Roseivirga sp. BDSF3-8: one gene and its partner. The protein of the gene in region 1 binds, or shares a complex with, the protein of each later gene. Links are inferred from orthologs where the notes say so. Each region holds a gene or a part of one and is shown on either strand. Other genes may lie near its edges.

Evidence for each region. The genes of interacting proteins can lie anywhere in the genome.
Region 2: the proteins of AB9P05_RS17690 (region 1) and lpdA are in contact, whole or in part, in a crystal structure (PDB 1EBD), measured with the Geobacillus stearothermophilus proteins. The link is inferred for Roseivirga sp. BDSF3-8 from one-to-one orthologs. Residues at the interface, in WP_033016211.1 of Geobacillus stearothermophilus: Ile130, Ala131, Met132, Pro133, Arg136, Arg140, Glu141, Asn155, Arg157; in WP_049624544.1 of Geobacillus stearothermophilus: Pro340, Ser341, Asp344, Tyr345, Arg403, Asp406, Val408, Glu431, Ala432, Gly433, Asp438.

Annotation. Positions count from the first base shown.
Region 1 is NZ_JBGNFV010000001.1:4,293,152-4,298,893, reverse strand. The notes cover bases 1,053-4,041. They hold AB9P05_RS17690 (2-oxo acid dehydrogenase subunit E2), read left to right. Parts: upstream 1,053-1,811; coding sequence 1,812-3,272; downstream 3,273-4,041. Other genes in these bases: AB9P05_RS17675 (permease), read left to right, coding at 3,926-4,041; AB9P05_RS17680 (hypothetical protein), read right to left, coding at 3,698-3,841; AB9P05_RS17685 (pinensin family lanthipeptide), read right to left, coding at 3,335-3,550; aceE (pyruvate dehydrogenase (acetyl-transferring), homodimeric type), read left to right, coding at 1,053-1,771. Also shown: more of aceE, read left to right, coding at 1-1,052; more of AB9P05_RS17675, read left to right, coding at 4,042-5,146; AB9P05_RS17670 (globin), read right to left, coding at 5,155-5,589.
Region 2 is NZ_JBGNFV010000001.1:2,410,975-2,416,588, forward strand. Bases 1,180-4,040 are described here. They hold lpdA (dihydrolipoyl dehydrogenase), read left to right. Parts: upstream 1,180-1,841; coding sequence 1,842-3,239; downstream 3,240-4,040. Other genes in these bases: odhB (2-oxoglutarate dehydrogenase complex dihydrolipoyllysine-residue succinyltransferase), read left to right, coding at 1,180-1,729; carB (carbamoyl-phosphate synthase large subunit), read left to right, coding at 3,585-4,040. In the rest of the region: AB9P05_RS10010 (2-oxoglutarate dehydrogenase E1 component), read left to right, coding at 1-86; more of odhB, read left to right, coding at 149-1,179; more of carB, read left to right, coding at 4,041-5,614. UniProt on the Escherichia coli protein: Lipoamide dehydrogenase is a component of the glycine cleavage system as well as of the alpha-ketoacid dehydrogenase complexes.

The sequences.
Region 1 (5,742 bases):
CAAGCTATTTCAAAAAGACACATCCGGAAAGCTAATAAAGCACCTCACAGAAGTGCCCGACGGTCAGTTACAGAAATATGCCTACGAGGATGGAACCTACATACGCGAGCACCTCTTTGGGCAGGATCCGGAACTGCAAAAGCTTGCAGAAAACCTTACCGACGAAGACATTAAAGCCATGCGCCGCGGAGGTCACGATCCAATAAAAGTCTACCAGGCCTATAAGCAGGCCATGAAGTATACAGAAGGACCTACAGTAATACTAGCCCAGACCGTGAAGGGCTACGGCCAGGGCGAATCCGGCGAGGCAAGCAATGTCACCCACAAAACCAAAAAACTGAAAGACGATGCCCTCAAGCAATTCCGCGACCGCTTTCAGGTGCCCCTTGCCGACGAAGACCTTGACGACCTGCCTTTTGTAAGACCTGAAAAGGACAGTGCCGAGCATCAATACCTGATGAAAAAGCGGGAGGAAGCAGGCGGCGCATTTCCTGTACGGAAAGATAATAGCGAAAAGCTTCCGGAACCCGACAATTCAGTGTTCGAAGACTTACTGCAAGGCTCCGGAGACTCAGAGGCCAACACTACCGGGGCCATGGTACAAATAGTGACTAAGCTGCTAAAGCAAGAGGACTTTGCTGATCTCATCGTTCCTATCATTCCTGATGAGTCCCGCACCTTTGGTATGGAGTCCCTTTTCAGAAAAGTAGGCATCTACGCTCCCCATGGTCAACAGTATGAGCCAGTGGACAAAGACAGCCTGCTCTATTATAAAGAATCCGAAGAAGGCGCAATACTCGAAGAAGGCATTACCGAATCCGGCTGTATGAGCAGCTTCATCGCTGCCGGCACTGCCTACCTCACCCATGGCATCAATACCATCCCCTTCTATTTCTTCTACTCCATGTTTGGCTTCCAGCGTACCGGCGACCTTATTTGGGCCGCCGCCGATGCAGGTGCCAAAGGCTTCCTTATTGGAGGTATTTCCGGACGTACCAGTCTATCCGGTGAAGGACTGCAGCACCAGGATGGCAACAGCCACCTCTATGCCATGGCCTACCCCAATCTACATGCGTACGATCCGGCATTTGCTTTTGAATTGGCAGTCATCGTACGTGAAGGCATCAAAAAAATGTATATCCAAAAGCAAGACACCTTTTACTACCTCACCGTCACCAATGCCAATAGGCCTATGCCCGAGATGCCCGAAGGCGTGGAAGAAGGCATACTCAAAGGCCTCTACCGCTACCGTGCCACTTCCTCTGAAAATAAAAAGCGGCGGGCCCACCTGTTTGGCAGCGGGGCCATTATGCAGGAAGTACAAAAGGCCGCCCACGTGCTGGAAGAAGAATATGGCGTAGCCACAGATGTGTGGAGCATCACCAGCTACAAAGCCCTGTATGATGATGCTATCGATGCAGAACGGGAAAACAGACGGGTGATGGCCAGAGAAATGGAGCCAAACCACATTCAGAAGTGCCTGCAGGATGAAGAAGGCGTGTTTGTAGCCGCCTCAGACTATGTAAAAGCCCTCCCTGCCTCCGTGGCCCAGTGGTTTCCGAACCACCTCACCGTACTTGGTACAGATGGCTTCGGCAGAAGCGATACCGTAGCCGCACTGCGCGACTTCTTCGAAGTAGACCACCGCCATATCATATATGCCACCCTATATGCACTAACCCGAAACGGAGACATGGAACCGGAAGAACTGGTTAAGGCAGCGGACAACCTTGATATGGCTCCAGACAAACCTAACCCCCGCACAGCCTGATCCTGCTAAACTAATTGACTACCTCACAACCAAACCAAATATGCCTACAGAAGTAAAAGTACCTCAGATATCCGAAGGAGCAGATACCGCCACAGTCGCAGAAATACTGGTATCAGAAGGCGATACCATACAGGAAGAGGAATCCATCATAGTCGTGGAAACAGACAAGGCCTCCGTAGAAGTGCCCTCGACGCACAGCGGTAAGGTCACGGAGATTAAAATAAGCGAAGGTGACGAGCTGCAGGTGGGTGACGTCATCCTGCTGGTAGAAGAGGAAGGAGAAGAAGATGACGAGGAGAGTAAAAAGGACGAATCCGGTAAAGAAGCTGAAGAGGAGGAGCAGGAAAGTAAAGAGGCTAAGGAAGATGATAGCAAAGATGAAGAGGACGAAACTGACACTGACGATGATGAGGCTGAGGTAAAAGAAAGTGAGGAAGAGAGCGAAAAGACTGAAGAAGACGAAAAGCAAAAAGAAACCAAAGCTGAAAAAGACGACACGGAAGAAAAGAAGAAGGACAAATACCATGGGGACGGGCCCCGACAGGATGAAAACGAAAGCCGTAATGGAGAGGAAAAAGATAATGAGGTAAAAGAAGATGATAATGAAGACGATGGCATCCCTGCAGCGCCGGGCGTACGCCGGCAGGCACGGGAGCAGGGAGTAGACCTCACTACAGTGGAAGGCACCGGGCCCGAGGGTCGCATTACCTCAGAAGATGTGGAAAAAGCCGCCGGCAAAAAAGGCGGCGGTGGCGACAAAACTCCGACCTCATCATCCCTCCCTGACTTTAGTAAATGGGGGGACACCGAAAGAAAACCTCTTTCAGGCATACGCAAGGCTACCGCGCTGAATACCACCAGCGCATGGCAGACCATACCTCATGTAACCCAGTTTGACGAGGCAGATATTACCGATATAGAGGCCTACCGGCAGGAGCATAGTGAAAAAGCCGAGGAGGCGGGCGGTAAGCTGACCGTTACGGCCATACTTACCAAAATAGTAGCCAATGCCTTGAGAAAATTTCCTGAGTTTAACGCTAGCGTGGACATGGAAAACGAAGAAGTCGTTTATAAGAAGTACGTTCATATAGGCATCGCAGCGGATACTGAACAGGGGCTTTTAGTGCCAGTCGTGCGGCATGCAGACCGCAAGAATATGATTGAACTATCTGTAGAAATCACCAGGCTGGCAGAAAAGGCCCGGGATGGCAAGCTGGCTCCTGATGACATGCTCGGGGGTAACTTTACCATATCTAACCTGGGCGGTATAGGCGGCACTAACTTCACCCCCATCGTATATAGCCCCCAGGTAGCCATACTGGGCGTGGCCCGTGCAGAAATAAAGCCCGTTTATAACGGAGAGACCTTTGAGCCGAAACAGGTACTGCCACTGAGCCTGAGTTACGACCACCGCATTATCGACGGAGCAGCAGGTGCACGCTTTTTACGGTGGATTTGCCAGGCGTTGGAAGACCCATATGCGGCACTACTGGGTGCCTGAAAAGCAAAAAAAGCAGCCTGCTTGTGAGCAGGCTGCTTCAAAATTATTTCCGATATTCCTAATTAGTAAGGAGCGGTGCAGAATGCTCCGTATGTATCACACTGACCGTTAGAAACACACCAGCGGTTATAAGTCCAGTTACAGAACTCAGGCTCAACAGAGCAAATCTGGTTACCAGTACCATAATCGAAACCACCTACGGCTGTTTTAGTAGTTTCTTCAGTTTTAGTTACAAAGCTTTTTACTTCAAGAGACTCCAGGTTAAGTTTCTTTTTCATCTCAGTTTTTGGTTTTTCATAGTGCCTACTCTGTTAAGCTTTTCGGCTTCCGCTTATAAGCTGTCAAAATAAAAACAATTGATTTAAAATGTATATTTTTTAGAAAAAAATAAACCTGAATTAGACAAAAAATTGATATTCCGTTTCTTAGATAGAGTAAAAAGGACACAGGTTTAATTTTAGCTGACATACTTTTTCATCCATTTCTGGTTCATCTTTTACCTGTTTCTTCATATATATTTTGCTTCCAAGCGCCACCTTTCCCCCATTTGATTCAAGGTTCTTTGCCATGTTTTGCCGCAAACAATATGCCCGGCCAGCTATTATCTAGTTGACTTCATACATCATTTTTTCACTAACTATCCGACATCACCAGTGAATAGTTTTTTAGAAAGATGGGCCGAATCGGCCATGACCTCTGCAGGATTTTTCTGGATGGCCCTATGGGCTTTTATCCTTGGCTATGCTGTCAGCAGTCTTATCCAAATCTTTGTTACCCAAGAGCGTATGCAGCGTACTATGGGCGATGATAACCTTAAAAGCATATCGCTGGGTACTTTCTTTGGCTTTATCAGCAGTTCCTGCAGCTTCTCGGCACTAGCTACCACCAAGGCACTGTTTAAAAAAGGTGCAGGGTTTATTTCATCCATTGCATTTTTACTGGCCTCCACCAATCTGGTCATTGAGCTAGGTATCATCATCTCCATCTTCTTAAGCTGGCAATTCGTCGTAGGCGAGTATGTAGGGGCAATTATCCTTATCCTTTCCTCTTGGCTTCTGATTCGCCTTATTAACCCCAAAGACCTGATAAAAAAAGCACGTGAAAACCTGGGTGACTCAGACCATAGCTCTGAGGATGATAAAAGTCTAAGCCAGAAACTAAAGTCCTTCACCAGTTGGGCCAAGGTAGGCAAGCAATACGGTATGGAGTGGAAAATGGTGTGGAAAGACGTCACCATCGGCTTTACCATAGCCGGTATAGTCAAAGGCTTTGTCCCCGATTCATTTTTCCGCACCCTTTTTATCAATTCGGGTACAGACGTGGAGTCCTATTCTTTTCTCACCCTGCTCGAGCACACCGTGGTAGGACCTGTAGCTGCCTTTCTTACCTTTATCGGCTCCATGGGTAATATTCCCCTTGCCGCACTTCTGTTCAGCAAAGGAGTAAGCTTTGCGGGTGTTATGGCGTTTATATTTAGTGACCTCGTAGTATTTCCCGTATTACGTATCAATGCCAAATACTACGGTTGGAAAATGTCATTTTTCATTCTTTTCCTGCTCTTCAGTTCCCTCATAGGCGCCTCCCTCCTACTGCATTACGGCTTTAATTTGGCAGGCGCACTACCAGACCCTGGTACGATGAGCATTACAGAATCCGATCACTTTAAGATTGATTACACCTTCTGGTTAAACCTGGCCTTTTTAGCCATTAGCGGCATACTGATTTATATCGGATTCTTTAAGGGAAAAGACGTTAAGCACCACAAAGAAATGGCGCCTAAAAGCAAAACCCTCGAGCAAACCCTTAAGTACCTGGCATTCGTAGCCTATGCATGGCTGGCCGGTGGCTTATTAATAAAATTCCTTGTGCTCTGATAAGAACGCTAATATCCGCTTCGGATATGCTCTATCCCAAAGTCCATTACTTCAGACCAGGCCGCCTTTACCTCAGCATTATATTTACGATCATGCAGCGGCAATACCTCAAGCAAGGCCGCTTTCCAAAGGTCGTATGAATATGGAGGTATGGCCATCTGCTCGCGACTGTGGCTATACCTGATACGCTCTAGCCCGGATTTCCCTGCTATATTGCCCTGTGCATACATAAGCATCAGATTAATACCATGCCTCAGGAGCTTATACTGGCTTTCAAAATCAGTATCTTTAAATCGGTCTTTTATCAAGGGGCTTTTCGACAGGAATTTATCATAAAAACTTTCTAACATATTCCCGTTAGCCAGACACCTGCCATAGCTTTCCTGCGCAGTTTTTACTGCTTCCTCACTTACCCTGGCCATACGATCCTTCTGTTTTTCCATTCTTCACACGTTTTTTCAAATCCTGTGGCGAAACTATACCAGACAGTAACCGTAAAGTATGACTTATATCATTTTTAAGGTCATATAAGCCCCTAACAACGTTGAAGTCAGGTAATAAATACAGGAAAAATATCATGTTTTATCCCCTAAAGG
Region 2 (5,614 bases), 1.9 Mb from region 1 along the record:
GAAAAGCCAGTGCATCACCCGCTACAGGTTATGGTAAAATGCACGCAAAAGAGCAGTTAGAGATAATTGAAAAGGCTTTTGCATAAATTCGACATAAAATATTATTGTTTTTCATAAAAAATTATTCGACCTTTAGATCTGAAATAATATGAGCATAGCAGTAAAGGTTCCCGCAGTAGGGGAATCTATTAACGAAGTTACCATTGCTCAATGGCTCAAAAGTGACGGAGACTATGTTGAGATGGATGAAGTCATTTGTGAGCTCGAGTCGGATAAGGCGACTTTTGAATTAAATGCTGAAGCCTCCGGAGTACTGAAGATCAAAGCAAAAGAGGGTGAGACGCTAGAAGTCGGAGCACTCATTTGCCAGATTGATGAAAACGGTGACGCTGCTGATAGCGAGGGTGAAGAAAAGCCTGAAGCTAAAAAAAGCGGGCAGGATGATAAAACACAGCCTGAGGATAACGGGAAACAAGATGGCGGAGCCAGTAAAACTGGTGAAGTTATTGAAATGTCCGTACCTGCTGTGGGTGAGTCAATTACAGAAGTCACTATCTCTTCTTGGTTAAAAAAAGATGGAGATTTTGTTGACTTAGATGAAGTAATTGCAGAAATTGAATCTGATAAGGCTACATTTGAGCTTACAGCCGAGGCGAGCGGGTTTCTTTCCATTTTAGCTGAAGAGGGAAAAACCCTTGAAATCGGTTCTCCGGTGTGTAAAATTGAGGTAGCTGAAGAAAGCTCAAAGAAAGACTCAGGTGGAGTGTCTGAAAAAGATCAGTCTGCCAGCGGGAGCAAGAGTGATAATTCCACTTATGCTACAGGTCACGCTTCACCTGCTGCCGCTAAAATCCTGAAAGAAAAAGGGATTTCACCTGATGAGGTGAAAGGTTCCGGAGTAGACGGGAGAATCACGAAAGAAGATGCAATGTCCGCTCAAAAGAGTGATAAGAAAGCATCTGATTCAAAACCAGCCAAGACAGAGACTAATACCAGTGAGGGTTCAGCCCCTGAGCAATCAGCTTCTGATCGATCTCAACGACGTGAGAAAATGTCAAATCTCCGGAAAACGATCGCAAGAAGGTTAGTATCTGTCAAAAACGAGACAGCGATGCTGACGACCTTCAATGAGGTCAACATGCAGCCTGTCATGGAATTGAGAAAAAAGTATAAAGATACTTTTAAAGATAAATACGAGGTCGGGTTGGGCTTTATGTCCTTCTTTACTAAAGCAGTTTGCATGGCGCTGCATGAGTTTCCGGCCGTAAATGCCATGATCGATCAAGATGAGATTGTGTTCAATGATTACTGTGATGTTTCTATTGCAGTGTCTACCGATCGCGGGCTGGTAGTTCCCGTCATCCGAAATGCTGAGAAGCTCGGTTTCCATCAAATTGAAAAGGAAATTGTGCGATTAGCGACTAAGGCAAAGAATAACCGCCTTAGTATTGATGAGATGAGCGGAGGTACATTTACCATCACTAACGGGGGAATATTCGGCTCCATGCTGTCTACACCCATCATAAATGCCCCGCAGTCTGCGATATTAGGGATGCATAATATAGTTGAGCGTCCTGTGGTAGAAAACGGAGAAGTAGTCGTAAGGCCTATTATGTATTTGGCCCTTTCATACGACCACAGAATCATTGACGGAAAGGAATCCGTTAGCTTCCTTGTCAGGGTTAAGAGCTTGCTCGAAGACCCTGCAAGGTTGCTTCTGGGTGTTTAGTTTTTTCTTTTTCATAGGTTAAGGCGGGGGTGGTTCCCCGCCTTTATTTTTCGCTTCTCCGCTTTCTTCAAGCATTTAATTAAATTCTGTCTTTTACTTAAATCCTTCTTCCATGAAATACGACGTCGTAGTTATCGGATCCGGTCCGGGTGGCTATGTCGCAGCCATACGCTGTGCCCAGCTGGGATTAAAAACAGCCATTGTCGAGAAATATCCTGTTCTTGGTGGTACTTGTCTGAACGTAGGATGTATTCCTTCAAAGGCATTATTAGACTCTTCCGAGCATTTCCATAATGCCCAAAACCACTTCAAGGAACATGGCATTAACCTTTCGAAACTTTCTGTCGATATCAAGCAAATGATTGAGAGAAAGCGCGGTGTTGTAAAGCAAACAGTGGACGGTGTGCAGTATCTTATGAAAAAGAATAAGATTGATGTACATACCGGATTGGGATCGTTTAAGGATAAGCATACTCTGGTCATCAAAGGTGGAAAAGAGGAGAAGACTATTGAGTCGGATAAATTTATTATTGCTACTGGCTCAAAGCCATCTGATTTGCCTTTTGCAAAGCCTGACAAGGAAAGAATTATTACTAGCACTGAGGCCTTGGAGCTTGTAGAGGTTCCTAAGCATCTAATCATTATAGGTGCCGGGTATATTGGTATGGAGTTAGGTTCTGTATATGGTCGCTTAGGCAGTAAGGTCACCGTTGTGGAGTTTATGGATCGAATAACTCCCGGAATGGATAAAACAATGAGTAAAGAGCTCCAAAAGGTGCTTAAGAAGCTCGGTTTTGACTTTAATTTGAAACACAAGGTAACAGGGGTTGAGCGTAAAGGCGATGAAGTCGTAGTTACTGCTGAGGATGATAAGGGAGAGAAGAAAGAATTTAAAGGTAATTATTGCCTCCTATCCATAGGACGTAAGCCATACACGGAAGGGCTTAATCTTGAGGCTGCCGGACTGTCTACTGATGAGCGCGGTAAAATTGAGGTGGATGATAACCTGAAAACCAAAGTTGACAACATATATGCTATTGGTGATGTTGTTCGCGGCGCAATGCTGGCGCATAAGGCAGAAGAGGAAGGTATCTTTGTTGCAGAAACCATGGCTGGTCAGAAGCCGCACATCAACTACAAACTAATACCCGGAGTAATTTATACATGGCCAGAAGTAGCTAGCGTAGGCTATACAGAAGAAGAGCTTAAGGAAGACGGGAGAAAATACAAGTCAGGATCTTTTCCATTCAAGGCCTCTGGTCGTGCCAGGGCAAGTATGGATACGGACGGACTTGTAAAAGTTCTTGCAGACAAGGAAACTGATGAGATACTTGGTGTTCATATCATAGGACCCCGTGCAGCGGATATGATTGCTGAGGCAGTAGTAGCTATGGAGTTCAGGGCTTCTGCTGAAGATGTTGCGAGAATGTCTCATGCTCACCCTACGTTTACAGAGTCAATAAAAGAAGCCTGCCTGGCTGCAACAGAAAACAGGGCGCTCCACATATAAGAAATTATAACCCCTTATAAACAGGACAGGCCAACCCTTGGGTTGGCCTGTCTCATTTGCTTAAAACCAAAAATTTGGACTTAAGTCTTGACAGCACACTGATATAAGTCTGATTTTACCTTTATTGTTTGTCCTATTGTGGATAAAATTCAACTCAATTCAGGTAGCAAGCTTATACTCAATTGATTGATAGTCAGTGCTTAGTAATAGCATTTGCCTGCGTTTTTTATCCTTCGGTTTCCAGGTTTTATTTATCCTCTCTTTGGCAAACTTTGGTTATTCCTGTCTTTAGGTCTAAATTTGTGCAATTTATCAATAGCAGCCATTTCCAATCCAAAACCTGCAATGCCTAAAGACAACAGTATCAAATCCATCCTGATTATCGGTAGCGGTCCCATTATCATAGGTCAGGCCTGTGAGTTTGACTATTCAGGCTCTCAAGCCGCTCGTTCTCTTCGTGAAGAAGGGATTGAAGTGATTCTGATAAATAGTAATCCAGCCACCATCATGACTGATAAGGTGACTGCTGACCACGTTTATCTGCAGCCTCTTGAGAAGAAGAGTATTATTGACATACTCAAAAAGCATAAAGTTGATGCCGTCCTGCCTACCATGGGAGGACAGACCGCTCTTAATCTGGCGATAGATTGTGACCGTGCAGGCATCTGGGAGAAGTTTGGAGTCAGGATCATAGGCGTGGATATCGATGCTATCGAAACCACGGAAAACAGGGAGAAATTCCGCCTCAAAATGCATGAGCTCGGGGTAAGTGTTTGCCAGGGTTCTACAGCTACATCCTTTTTGCAGGGTAAAGAAATAGCACAGGAAATTGGTTTCCCTCTCGTAATCAGGCCAAGTTATACGCTTGGGGGATATGGTGGAGGATTTGTAGAAAAGGCTGAAGACTTCGATAAAGCTCTGACCAGCGGTCTGCATGCTTCACCAATTCATGAAGTGCTTGTAGAACAAAGTATTCTTGGGTGGAAGGAGTATGAGCTGGAATTGCTCAGAGATAATAATGGGAATGTGATCATTATTTGCTCTATCGAAAACTTTGATCCGATGGGCGTTCATACGGGTGACTCAATCACAGTAGCCCCTGCTATGACTCTACCTGATACCGTGTATCAGGGTATGCGTGACCTGGCTATAAAAATGATGAATGGTATCGGGCAATTTGCAGGTGGCTGTAATGTTCAGTTTTCAGTAAACCCTGAAAATGATGATATCATTGCTATTGAGATTAACCCCCGGGTGTCACGCTCATCAGCCCTGGCGAGTAAAGCAACAGGATACCCTATTGCAAAGATTGCAGCCAAACTGGCGATCGGGTATAACTTGGACGAACTTAAAAACCAGATTACCAAGACTACATCTGCTTATTTTGAGCCAGCACTTGACTATGTAATTGTAAAAATACCTCGCTGGAACTTCGATAAGTTCAAAGGAAGTGACAGGAAGCTAGGCCTGCAGATGAAATCTGTGGGAGAGGTAATGGGTATAGGACGAAACTTCCAGGAGGCATTACAGAAGGCTTGTCAATCACTGGAGATTAAGCGAAACGGTCTCGGTGCAGATGGGAAAGAGCTTAAAGATCAGGACAAAATACTGGAAAGCCTTGAGCATCCAAGCTGGAACCGGTTGTTCCATATATATGATGCTTTTAAACTAGGCATTCCTTTCAATAAAATTAAAAAGCTTTCCAAAATAGATAAGTGGTTCCTCAATCAGATTGAGGAGTTAGTGAAGTTGGAAAAAGATATTGAGCAGTACAACCTGGATTCAATACCCCGGGAATTACTCATGGAGGCTAAGGAGAAAGGCTACGCTGACCGTCAAATTGCACATCTACTCAGATGCCTGGAGAGTGATGTATATAAGAAACGTACTGATTTAGGGGTCAAGCGGGTATATAAAATGGTGGATACCTGTGCCGCGGAGTTCGAAGCAAGCACCCCCTATTATTACAGTACCTTTGAGCATGAAAATGAATCAGAGGTAACAGATAAGAAGAAGGTAGTTATCCTTGGGTCAGGGCCAAACCGCATTGGGCAGGGGATAGAATTTGATTACAGTTGCGTACACGGTGTTTTGGCTGCAAAAGAGTGCGGTTATGAGACCATAATGATAAACTGTAACCCCGAAACTGTTTCCACTGACTTTGATATAGCGGATAAGCTATACTTCGAACCAGTCTTCTGGGAACACATTTATGATATTATTCAGCATGAAAAACCCGACGGGGTTATCGTTCAGTTGGGAGGTCAGACAGCCTTGAAGTTAGCGGAGAAACTGGATCGATATGGTATAAAGATATTTGGTACCAGCTTTGAAGCACTTGACCTGGCAGAAGACAGGGGAAGCTTCAGTACATT